3 regions of the Tardiphaga sp. 285_C5_N1_2 genome follow, and region 1 is predicted to be linked to each of the others. Evidence: predicted binding sites of a transcription regulator. Region 1 holds the regulator's gene; each other region holds the start of a gene.
What was found. Region 1 encodes PhoB, which activates phosphate uptake and scavenging genes when phosphate is short. Its sites were predicted from a motif close to TGTCATNNANCTGTCAT; they were not measured.
Positions count from the first base shown of each region.

Region 1 (4,005 bases):
GGAATTTGAGATGGCTTTTGAACACACCACCAAGGCTTTCGACGACGATCTGCAGGAGCTGACCCGTCTCGTCGCCGAGATGGGTGGCCTCGCGGAACGGCAGATCGTCGAATCCGTCGATGCGCTGATCCGCCGGGACGTCGCGCTCGGTGCGCGCGTTGTCGCCACCGACTCCGAGATCGACCAGTTGCAGCGCACGATCGAGGAGCGCGCCGTGCTGACCATCGCCAAGCGCCAGCCGATGGCTGTCGATTTGCGCGAGATCGTCGGCGCGCTGCGCGTCGCCACCGATCTGGAACGCATCGGCGATCTCTCCAAGAATATCGGCAAGCGCGTCAATGCACTCGACAGCGACTTCCATCCGCTGAAGCTGATCCGCGGCCTCGAACACATGACCGACCTCGTGACCACCCAGGTCAAGGCCGTGCTCGACGCCTATGCCGCACATGATCTGCCCGCCGCGATGACGGTGTGGAAGGGCGACGAGGAAATCGACGCGATCTGCACCTCGCTATTCCGCGAACTCCTGACCTATATGATGGAAGACCCGCGTAACATTTCGTTCTGTATCCACCTGATGTTCTGCGCCAAGAACATCGAGCGGATCGGTGACCATGCCACCAATATTGCGGAAACCGTGTTCTACATGATCGAGGGCCAGCAGATCCTCGACAAGCGCCCGAAGGGCGACATGACCACATTCGCGAATACGCCGACGGTCTGAAGCATGATCCGGAAAAGTGGAAGCCAGTCTTCCGCAAGGATCATGATTTAAAGACTTGTCGGACGTCACTGAGGGTATTGATCAAGATGGCTGTGAATGCACGCATTCTGGTTGTGGAAGATGAAGAGGCACTAACGACGCTGCTTCGCTACAACCTCGACGCCGAAGGCTATGATGTTGAAACCGTCGCTCGCGGCGACGATGCCGATACCCGCTTGAAGGAGCGGGTGCCGGATCTCGTGGTGCTCGACTGGATGCTGCCGGGCCTGTCCGGCATCGAACTGTGCCGCCGCCTGCGCGCACGGCCCGAAACCAAGGCATTGCCGATCATCATGCTGACGGCGCGCGGCGAAGAGAGCGAGCGCGTTCGCGGTCTCGCCACCGGTGCCGACGATTACATCGTCAAGCCGTTCTCCGTGCCGGAGCTCCTGGCCCGCGTGAAGGGCCTGCTCCGTCGTGCAGCTCCCGAGCGTCTCGCCACCGTCCTGGCGTTTGGCGACATCGAACTCGACCGCGACAAGCGCCGCGTCGTGCGCTCAAGCCGTCCGATCGATCTCGGTCCGACCGAATATCGCCTGCTGGAGTTCTTCCTGGAACATCCGGGCCGCGTGTTCAGCCGCGAACAGTTGCTCGACAGCGTCTGGGGCCGCGACATCTATATCGACGAGCGCACCGTCGACGTGCATATCGGCCGCCTGCGCAAGCTGCTCAACCCCGCCGGTGAGCCCGATCCGATCCGCACCGTGCGCGGCGCCGGCTACGCGCTGGATGACCGCTTCGACAAGGCGGCGGAGTAGGTATCTTCCTTCTCCCCGCAAGCGGGGCGAGGTTAGAAGCCCCAAACAAAAAATGCCCGGCTCATCACCGGGCATTTTCATTTGGTTTAGATATCTTCCAGCTCAGCGCGTCGGCTTCGGCACCGCGCGGCGGCGGTCACTGGCCGGCTGATAGGCGATGCGCGAGTGATGCGCGCAATAGGGGGCACCGGCCAGGGCCTTGCCGCCGCAGAAGTAGAAGTCTGCGCTCGACGGATCGCCGATCGGCCAATGGCAGGTGGCTTCGTTGAGTTCGACCAGCGACAGGCGCTGGCTGATCGGCACGATGTTGTCATAGGCGATCGGGTCGGGCTCGGCCTCGATCTCGTAATTATGGGCCAGCGCGGTATTGCCGCGTGCCATCGGGCGGGCGACGCGTACCATCTGCTGCGCCGGGCGCGCCTTGCGCTGCCGCGGAGCTGCCGAGGAGGGGCTCTTGGCACGGCCGGACAGGCCAAGGCGGTGAACCTTGCCGATCACGGCGTTGCGGGTCACGTTACCGAGTTCCGCAGCGATCTGGCTGGCGGAAAGGCCGCCTTCCCAGAGTTTCTTCAACTGTTCGACGCGATCGTCGGTCCATGTCATTACCGTCATCGCCGTTTTCCCTTCGTGAGCGCCGGCCTGACCGGGCAGCGCTGCGAGTTGAGACTTCAAAAATCCCTGCGGTCAGAATCCTTTAGCGCTCACCGGGCGCGAATTTCGCGTCCGGCTGTTACGCCGCACTGGATGTGTCAAAAGGATCTACCGCCGCACGAGATGTCGTATCCGACGAGGCAAAAGCTACAATATGCCGTGACTCGCGCGCAAGAGTCGGGCATGCCGCGTCCACATGCTTCTGCAAATAAAGCTGCAAAATCGGCTTTTTCTGCGACTCCGTGTGACTCGAAAGCCGCAGTGCGCGGTTGACAGTCTTCACAGCACACATAGAATAATGCCCACGTGCCGCCCGAGAAGGGCGGCACGTTTCGTTTCTAGGGTCCGTTGTTCGATTTCGCACAGTTGTCATCGACGCGGCCGCAGTCTTTTCGATCGGATCGGTTATGACCAGCAACGCAACGTCTTCGCCCCTCTCTCAGGCTCACTTGCTGCCTGTTTTCGCGCGTGCGGATGTCGCTTTCGAGCGCGGTGAAGGCGCGTGGCTGATTGGAACCGATGGCGAGCGCTATCTCGATTTCACCAGCGGCGTTGCCGTGAACGCACTTGGCCATGCGCACCCACATATGGTCGCCGCGTTGCAGGAGCAGGCCACCAAGCTCTGGCACATGTCGAACCTGTTCAAGAGCCCGGACGGCGAGCGCCTCGCCGCGCGGCTGTGCGAACAAAGCTTTGCCGACTTCGTGTTCTTCGCCAATTCGGGTGCGGAAGCGATGGAATGCGCGATCAAGGTGACCCGCCACTATCATTTCTCCAAGGGCCATCCCGAGCGCACCCGCATCATCACCTTTGAAGGCGCGTTCCATGGCCGGACCCTCGGCACGCTCGCCGCGACCGGCGCCGCCAAATATCTCGAAGGCTACGGCACGCCGCTCGACGGCTTCGACCAGTTGCCGCTCGGCGATATCGAAGCCGTGAAGAAGGCGATCGGCCCGAACACCGCCGGCATTCTCATCGAGCCGCTGCAGGGTGAGGGCGGCGTGCGTGCGCCGAGCAACGCGTTCTTCGGCGCGCTGCGCGAACTCTGCGACAAGAACGGCATTCTGCTGATCTTCGACGAAGTGCAGACCGGCATGGGCCGCACCGGCGAGTTGTTCGCCTATCAGCGCATCGGCGTGACGCCTGATGTGATGTCGCTCGCCAAGGCGCTCGGCGGCGGCTTCCCGATCGGCGCGTGCCTCGTCACGGCGGAAGCGGCTGAAGGCATGGCGCCCGGCTCCCACGGCTCGACCTTCGGCGGCAATCCGCTGGCGGTGGCCGCGGCGAATTCCGTGCTCGATATCATGCTGAAGCCCGGCTTCTTCGACCACGTGAAGAAGATGTCGCTGCTGCTGAAACAGAAACTCGCAGGCGTGGTCGACGGCCACCCTGACGTGCTCAGCGAAGTGCGCGGCGAAGGTCTTCTCATCGGCCTCAAGGCTGTCGTGCCGGCTGGTGATCTCGTGGCCGCATTGCGTGACGCGAAGCTGCTGACCGTCGGCGCCGGCGACAATGTCGTGCGCTTCCTGCCGCCGCTGATCGTCAGCGAGTCCGAGATCGAGCAGGCCGTGCAGCGGCTGGAACAGGCTTGCGTGGCCCTCAGCTCATCCGCCAAGGCATCTGCAAAGACGCAGGGAGCCGCGTGATGAGCAAGTCACCGCGGCACTTTCTTGATCTCACGGCCGTGCCGGCCAGTGAGTTGCGCAATATCATGAACGCGGCTGCCGCCATGAAGGCGAAGCTGAAAGGGCGGGATGGCTCGAATGCCGAGCCCGATCGTCCGCTCAAGAACAAGACGCTGGCGATGATCTTCGAAAAGCCCTCGACGCGCAC
Region 1 covers NZ_CP197241.1:5,475,911-5,479,915, reverse strand. Annotated here, with positions in the region: gene phoU (phosphate signaling complex protein PhoU) at 11-724, shown strand; gene phoB (phosphate regulon transcriptional regulator PhoB) at 817-1,521, shown strand; gene AB7951_RS25945 (GcrA family cell cycle regulator) at 1,624-2,133, opposite strand; gene AB7951_RS25940 (aspartate aminotransferase family protein) at 2,580-3,818, shown strand; gene argF (ornithine carbamoyltransferase) at 3,818-4,005, shown strand, end outside.

Region 2 (4,005 bases), 210 kb from region 1:
GCGCGTCAGGCCAAGGCGGCTCCCCGTCGATGTCGTGCCGGTGAGGTTGAGCGTCGGCGCTGCGAAGACGGGGCCTGTCGGCGTGGCAACCGGCGCGCCGGTATTGGCGGCGACATTGCGCTGCTGGCGTGAGCGTGCAGCGCGCGATGCATTGCCGTTCGTGGTGCGGCGCGCGCGTTGAGGTGTCGCTGACGGCTGAACGACAACAGGATCGAGCGTCTGGCTCGACTGTGTGGTTTGCGACCAGCTTTCGCTCGGACACAACAAGTAGGAGAGAGCAACAGAATAAAGAAAGGGAGTATGTCGCTTCAATGCGACGGGAGAAACGGAGGTCATGAACAGGACTCGCGGTTACGTGGCACGTCACCGCAAACCAAGTCGCCCCGCCCAAACAGGCAGTGTGACTTCCACCAGGACACCCCGCCCAATGTGCTCGCGTGTGACCACGACTGGCGGCAGGTCTCCTGGCTCGCGGGTCAATGCCTGTCGCCGCCTTCCCAGGTGAACACCCAGTGGCTCTTGGCGCAGGCTCGCCGCTTACAGTTGCGGGGGCAGCCGCGGAATCGGGGGATCCCCCTCACCGCATTCCCTTTTGATCCCCGAAGGGAACCGTCGCGTTCACGTTAAGGTGAAATTTCCAAATGTGTCAATCAAGCTGCCAGCCATTCGCAACTTGCTTTGGCGGGTGTTGATATTGCGCATCACCTGTCATCGCAGCGTCAAGTGTTCTGCCTAGCACCACGGGTGCCAGAGCCAGGATCAGGAGTTCGCCATGGCGCTACGTATCTCCCGCCGTCGTTTTCTCGCGCACTCAGCCGCAGTAGGCGCAAGCTTCCTGGCTATGCCTTACCTCAGCCGCGCGGCGGATCGCCCGGTCGTGTCGCATGGCGTGCAGTCCGGCGATGTCGGGACGAGCAGCGGCATGATCTGGTCGCGCGCGGATCGGCCGGCGCAGATGATGGTGGAAGTCGCCACTACCGAATCCTTCAGCAATGCGCGCATGTTGCCGGCTATCACGGCGCTGCCCGAGAGCGATTTCACGGCGAAGCTGCTGCTCGATAATCTGCCGGCCGGGCAGGATATCTTCTACCGCGTCAAATTCCGCGATCTCTCGCATACCGAGATCGTCGGCGAGCCGGTGATCGGTCGCTTCCGCACCGCGCCAGCGGATCGCCGCGATGTGTCCTTTGTTTGGGGCGGCGATGTCGCCGGACAGGGCTGGGGAATCAATGCCGAGGATGGCGGCATGGTCACCTATGCCACCATGCGCAACCACAACCCGGATTTCCTGATCCATTCCGGCGATACGATCTACGCCGATGGTCCGATCCTGCCTGAAACGAAACTGCCTGACGGCACGATCTGGAAGAACACCATCACGGTGCCGGAGAAGGCGAAGGTCGCCGAAACGCTCGATGAATTCCGCGCCGCGCACAAATACAATCTGCTCGACGACAATGTTCGCGCCTTCAATGCGCAGGTGCCGATCTTCGGCCAGTGGGACGATCATGAAGTCACCAACAACTGGTCGCTCTCGAAGCAGTTGCCGTCGTCTTACAAGGAGCGCGACATCACGCTGCTGGCTGCGCGCGGCGCCCGTGCCTTTCACGAGATGTATCCGATCTCGGTCAATCCGGCCGAACCCGGCCGCGTCTATCGCACGCTCAATTACGGCCCGCATCTCGATGTCTTCATGCTGGACGAGCGCAGCTATCGCGGGCCCAACGGCCCGAACCTGCAGGAGAGCTATGGTCCCGATGCGTATTTCATCGGTCCGGAGCAGATGGCCTGGCTGAAGCGCGCATTGATGGCCTCGAAGGCGACCTGGAAGGTCATCGCCTCGGATATGCCGATCGGCCTCGTCGTCTATGACAACGCCGCCGACAAAACCGGGTCTGAGGCCATCGCGCAGGGCGACGGACCAGTGCGGGGCCGCGAGCTGGAAATCGCCGATATCCTGCGCTTCATCAAATCGGCCGGTATCCGCAACACGGTCTGGCTGACCGCCGACGTGCATTACACGGCGGCGCATTACTACAATCCGGAAAAGGCGCAGTTTCAGGATTTCGAGCCGTTCTGGGAGTTCGTTTCGGGCCCGTTTCACGCCGGAACCTTCGGCCCGGCGGCGCTCGACAATACCTTCGGTCCCGAGGTCCGTTTCGTGAAGGCGCCGGGGCCCGATAAGCAGAATTTGCCCCCGTCGGCCGGCATGCAGTTCTTCGGTCACGTCAAAATCGACGGCCAAAGCGGCCAAATGACCGTTACCTTGCGGGATCGGGCCGATATGGCCCTTTGGGCCACGGTTCTGGACCCGAAATTGGGCTAACCATTTGGCAGATTCGCATTGTTTTTCGGCGATTTCCCCCTATATTGCGCCGCAACGCGTCCGAGTACCCGGCCCCTTCTGGCCGGGTTTGCTTTTGGAGGGATTGCCCCAGCGCGTTTTCAGACGAGGCAGTTATCGAACGCGCTCGAGCGCAAGGCATAAGCCTTTTGTTGTCGAGCATGTCTTGTTGAACCCGCTCAAGGGCACCCAGACCGTAACCAGAAGAAGACCTATGAACCTTCGCAACATTGCTATCATCGCCCACGTTGACCACGGCAAAACCACTCTCGTGGACAAGCTGCTGCAGCAGTCGGGCACGTATCGCGACAATCAGCGCGTCCAGGAACGCGCGATGGATTCGAACGACATCGAAAAAGAGCGCGGCATCACCATTCTCGCCAAGTGCACCTCGGTGCTGTGGGATGAAGTCCAGATCAACATCGTCGACACCCCGGGCCACGCTGACTTCGGCGGCGAAGTCGAACGCATCCTGTCGATGGTCGATGGCGTGATCGTGCTCGTCGACGCCGCTGAAGGCCCGATGCCGCAGACCAAGTTCGTGGTCGGCAAGGCGCTGAAGCTCGGCCTCAAGCCGATCGTCGCGATCAACAAGGTCGACCGTCAGGACGCCCGCATCACCGAAGTCGTCAACGAAGTGTTCGACCTGTTCGCAGCGCTCGACGCCACCGACGACCAGCTCGATTTCCCGATTCTGTACGGATCGGGCCGCAACGGCTGGATGGCCGACAGCCCGGACGCGTCGCATGATGTCGGCATGAAGCCGCTGTTCGATCTCGTCATCAAGCATGTCGCGCCGCCGGTGGTCGAAGAAGGTGCGTTCCGCATGCTCGGCACCATCCTCGAAGCCAACCCCTATCTCGGCCGTATCATCACCGGCCGTATCTCGGCGGGCTCGGTGAAGCCGAACCAGGCCGTCAAAGTGCTGTCGCGTGACGGTAAGGTCGTCGAAACCGGCCGTATCACCAAGATCCTGGCCTTCCGCGGCCTCGAGCGCCAGCCGGTGGAACTCGCCGAAGCCGGCGACATCGTTGCCATCGCCGGCCTGCCGAAGGGCACGGTCGCCGATACCTTCTGCGATCCGTCGGTTGAAATTCCGATCCAGGCGCAGCCGATCGATCCGCCGACCGTGTCGATGTCCTTCATCGTCAACAACTCGCCGCTCGCCGGCACCGAAGGCGACAAGGTCACCAGCCGCCTGATCCGCGATCGCCTGTTGCGCGAAGCCGAAGGCAATGTCGCGCTCAAGGTCGTCGAATCCGCCGATCGTGACGCGATGGAAGTGTCGGGCCGCGGCGAATTGCAGCTCGCGATCCTGATCGAGAACATGCGCCGCGAAGGCTTCGAACTGTCGGTGTCGCGTCCGCGCGTGGTTCTTACCAAGGACGAAAACGGCAACACGCTGGAGCCGGTCGAGGAAGTCGTCATCGACGTCGATGAGGAATTCTCCGGCGTGGTCGTTCAGAAGATGAGCGAACGCAAGGCCGAGATGATCGAGATGCGTCCGTCGGGCGGCAACCGCCTGCGTCTGGTGTTCTACGCGCCGACCCGCGGCCTGATCGGCTATCAGGGCGAACTCATGACCGATACCAAGGGTACCGCGATCATGAACCGCCTGTTCCACGACTACCTGCCCTATAAGGGCGAGATCGCCGGCCGCC
Region 2 covers NZ_CP197241.1:5,684,494-5,688,498, reverse strand. Annotated here, with positions in the region: gene AB7951_RS26885 (TonB-dependent receptor) at 1-336, opposite strand, end outside; cobalamin riboswitch at 438-627, opposite strand; gene AB7951_RS26880 (alkaline phosphatase D family protein) at 773-2,326, shown strand; gene typA (translational GTPase TypA) at 2,559-4,005, shown strand, end outside.
Region 2: AB7951_RS26880 (alkaline phosphatase D family protein) is a predicted target of PhoB. The motif match lies at 707-723, and genes of this name have one in related genera.

Region 3 (4,005 bases), 2.4 Mb from region 1:
CGTGTCGGCCCAGCGGCCGGAGCGATAGGCGACGCCGGGCAGCAAGCCGACGCGGGCAAAGCCAAAGCTCTCATGCAAGCCGAGCGAGGCCGTGTTGTCGGCATCGATATAGCCGATGATCTGCCGGAAGCCGGCCGCCGCGCACACGTCGATAAGTTCGCGCATCAGCAGCCGGCCGATGCCTCGACCGACATGCCCGTGGTGGATATAGATCGAATGCTTGACCGTGTAGCGGTAGGCCGGTCGCTTGCGGAACAACACCACATAGGCGTAGCCCACGACCTCGCCGCCTTGCGTGGCGACGAGGTGCGGGAACCGTTTGCTGCGCAGGTTCTTGCGCCGGTCTCTGAGATCGTCGGGCTGCGGCGTGTCGGCGTCGCTGACGCCTTCCTCGACGCCTTGCCGGATGTGCCGGCGATAGATCGCCAGCATGGCATCGACGTCGGTGTCGCGTGATGGTCGGATGACGACCGGCTGTTCGAGTTCCGTTGGCAAATCTGGCTCCTTACGTGCTCCCTATTCGGAGACCACGTAAGTGTAAAGCCGGATCCGGCCATTGGCGTCGACCTTGCGGTAGATGCCCTGGATTTCGACGTCGAAGCCCGGGAACGTGTTGAAGCAGGTCTCGAACATCCTGAGATAATCGATCATCGGCTTTGACCGTTCGGTGAGCCGTTCTCCGGGGACGATCGTGGCGATGCCGGGCGGGTAGACCACGAACGGCGTCGTCGCGACGCGCCCGAAAATCTCATCGATCGGGAGGTAATCGACGTCGTTGCGCACCAGACAGCGCGCGGCATCATGGGGTGACATGGCAATCTCCGGCAGATGGTCGGCGGAGAATTGCCTGGTCTGAAGTTCGCTCACATTGGCCTCGCGGAAGAACCGGTGCATGTCGCCGCACAGATCCCGCAGGCGTATGCCCGCATAACGCGCCGGCCTGCGCCTGGCGAATTCGGGGATGACGTCTTCCAGCAGCGCGTTGTCGTCATGAAACTTCTTGAAGGCGACGAGGCCCGATATCAGCGTGCCGGCCTTGCTGGCCTCCACGCCGGGCGTCAGCAGGAAGAGCAGCGAGTTAAGGTCGTTCTTCTCCGGCACGATGCGATTTTCGCGCAGGAACTGCGCCACCACGGGCGCGGGGATGCCGTGTTCCGCATAGCCGCCGGTGGTGCGGTCGAAGCCGGGTGTCACTACCGTCAGCTTGTTGGGATCGGTCATGGTGAAACCGGCTTCCATGCCGGGGAAGCCATGCCAGGCGGCGTCAGGCGCGAGCTGCCAATAAGCCGGATTGGTGGCCAGCTGGTCTGTGCCGATGCTTTCCCAGGGCACATTGTGAACAGCGCCTTCGCTGGCTGCGTCGGGAATCGCGACGCGCTCGGGCACGAAGGGTTCGAAGAACCAGCGACGCTCGGCGCGGGTTTCCTTCTCCTCGAATTCGCGGCGCACGGCGCGCATCTTCTTGCGCAGTTCGATGCCAAGCCGGATCGTGTCGTCCCACAACACTTCGCCGGAGCGGCCCTTCATCATCTGCGCGCCGACATCCAATGATGCGAACAGCGGATAGAACGGCGAGGTCGAGGCGTGCTGCATGAAGCTTTCGTTGAAGCGCCGATGCTCGACGCGGCGCTTCTGGCCGCGGATGTGGCGATCCTTCATGTGGATCTGCGACGCCTGAGAGAAGCTCGCAAGCTGCTTATGGGTCGACTGCGTCGCGATGATACCCGGAGAATCCGGACCAAGCTCCTTGAGCCCCATGGCGAAGCGGCCGGCATAGAGCGGGTGGAATTTCATGAAGCCCGCCCAGGCCTCGTCGAACAGGATATAATCGCAGAGATGGCCGATGCGCGCGATGATCATCTCGGCGCTGTAGATGGTGCCGTCATAGGTGCACTGTTCGACCACGGCGACGCGGAACGGGCGTGGACGCTTCCAGGCCTCGGGATCCGTGACCAGCGGATTGATACGGATGCGCTCGCGCAGCGCGTCCTCGTCGAGCGCATCCCAGTTCATCGGGCCGATCAGGCCCCAGGGATTGCGCGTCGTTGGCACATAGATCGGCACACCGCCTGAAATCATCAATGCGCCGTGCAGGGCCGCTTTGTGGTTGTTGCGATCGAACAGCACGAGGTCGCCATCGGTGACCAGGGCCGATAGCGCGACCTTGTTGGAGGTCGAGGTGCCGTTGAGCACGAAATAGGTTTTCTCCGCGCCAAAAATCTGCGCGGCTTCCTTCTGCGCCTGCAGCGCAGGGCCCTCATGAGTCAGCAGATCGCCGAGATCGAGCACCGAATTGTCGAGGTCGTCGCGAAACACGGCTTCGCCGAGATGCTCCATGAACACGCGGCCGATCGGGCTGCGGCTGTAGAACACGCCGCCATTGTGGCCCGGGCAGGTCCAGAGCTGGTTGCCTTCCTCGGCATAGTCGACCAAAGCGCCGAAGAACGGCGTCTTCAGCGTCTCGGCATATTGCTTCAACCGGCTGATGAGATTCTTGGCGATGAACGGCGGTGTTTCCTCCGACAGGAAGACATAGCCGTCGATGAAATCGAGCACCTCGACCGGGACGTCTTCAAACCGCTTGCGACGGATCAGCAGGATGATCGGAAAGTCGAGGCCCCGTTTGCGCATCAGGTTGATCAGCGCCGCGGTCTTGCCTTCGAGGCCCTTCTTGCCCCAGTCGACCACCATGCAGCCGATGGCCGCGTCGGTCTGGACCGCGATCGTGGCGTCTTCGAGCTTGCGCGCCTTGACGACCTCGAAGCCGGAACGCTCGATCTCATCGACGATCTGATTGAGCCGAATGCCCTCGAGATCGTCGGCGTCGAATGTTGGCATCGCAAACAGGAAATTGAAGCGTTTGAAATAGTCCATTTGTGCACCGATCTTGTTTCGCAGCGATGTCTCGCTGCGTTACGTGACAATTCAGTGACTGAAGCCGCGTTAAGGTATCTCAGTCAGAAAAAAGCTCAGAGAACATGCCGCGCGGCGGAAGTTCCGGTGGCCCGGCATTCCATCGCGCATCTCGGCCTTTAAACAGGCAGTCGCATGATCGCGCAGGAATCGCCAGCGGCGGCGGCGGGAGCGAATGGCTTGCGGATCAGAAGTCCTTCGGCAACAGCCAGATTTCCTAGCAGCGACGAGTCCTGTTTCATCACCGGCGTCGCCACCACGGTGCCGTCGGCGCGCGTTTCCAGACGCGTGCGCAGGTAATCCTCGCGCTGGTCGTTGGCGGCGAGGTCGCGGCCAAGCACCGCGGGTTCGAGCGCGTGAGCGACCTCGATTCGGCCGGATAGCGCGCGCAGCAGCGGCACCATGAACAGGAAGCCGCAGACATAGGACGAGACGGGATTGCCGGGCAGGCCGATCACGCGCATGCCCTGGCGGCGTCCGTGCATCATCGGCTTGCCGGGCCGCATCGCGATGCGCCAGAACGCCATCTCGACGCCGGCATTGATCAGGGATTGCTGCACGAGGTCGTGGTCGCCGACCGACGCGCCGCCGGTGGTGATCAGCACGTCCGCCTTCAGATCGATCGCGCGCTGAATGGCCGATGTGGTCGCCTCCAGCGTGTCGACAGCGATACCGAGATCGATCACCTCGGCGCCTTCGGCACGGGCCAACGCACGCAGCGCGAAGCCATTGGAGAGCACGATCTGGCCGGGGCCGGGGACCGCGCCGGGCATGACCAGTTCGTCGCCGGTGGCGAGCACGGCAACGACCGGCCGTCGCCGCACGGGCAGTGACGGATGGTTCATGCCGGCGGCAAGCGCCAGATCGCGGTCGGTGAGGCGGGTGCCGGCGCGCAGTAGTACATCGCCTTCATTGAAATCGACGCCGGCCGGGCGGATATGCTTGCCGGAAATCGCGGCCTCGTTGATCCCGACGATATCGCTATCGCGCGTAGTATCTTCCTGGATTACCACGGCGTCGGCGCCAGCGGGCAAAACGCCGCCGGTGAAGATTCGCAGGGCTTCGCCGGTCTGCAGCGGGCGGTCGAATGGC
Region 3 covers NZ_CP197241.1:3,124,052-3,128,056, reverse strand. Annotated here, with positions in the region: gene AB7951_RS14950 (GNAT family N-acetyltransferase) at 1-495, opposite strand, end outside; gene AB7951_RS14945 (Orn/Lys/Arg decarboxylase N-terminal domain-containing protein) at 517-2,874, opposite strand; gene AB7951_RS14940 (molybdopterin molybdotransferase MoeA) at 3,033-4,005, opposite strand, start outside.
Region 3: AB7951_RS14945 (Orn/Lys/Arg decarboxylase N-terminal domain-containing protein) is a predicted target of PhoB. The motif match lies at 2,918-2,934, and genes of this name have one in related genera.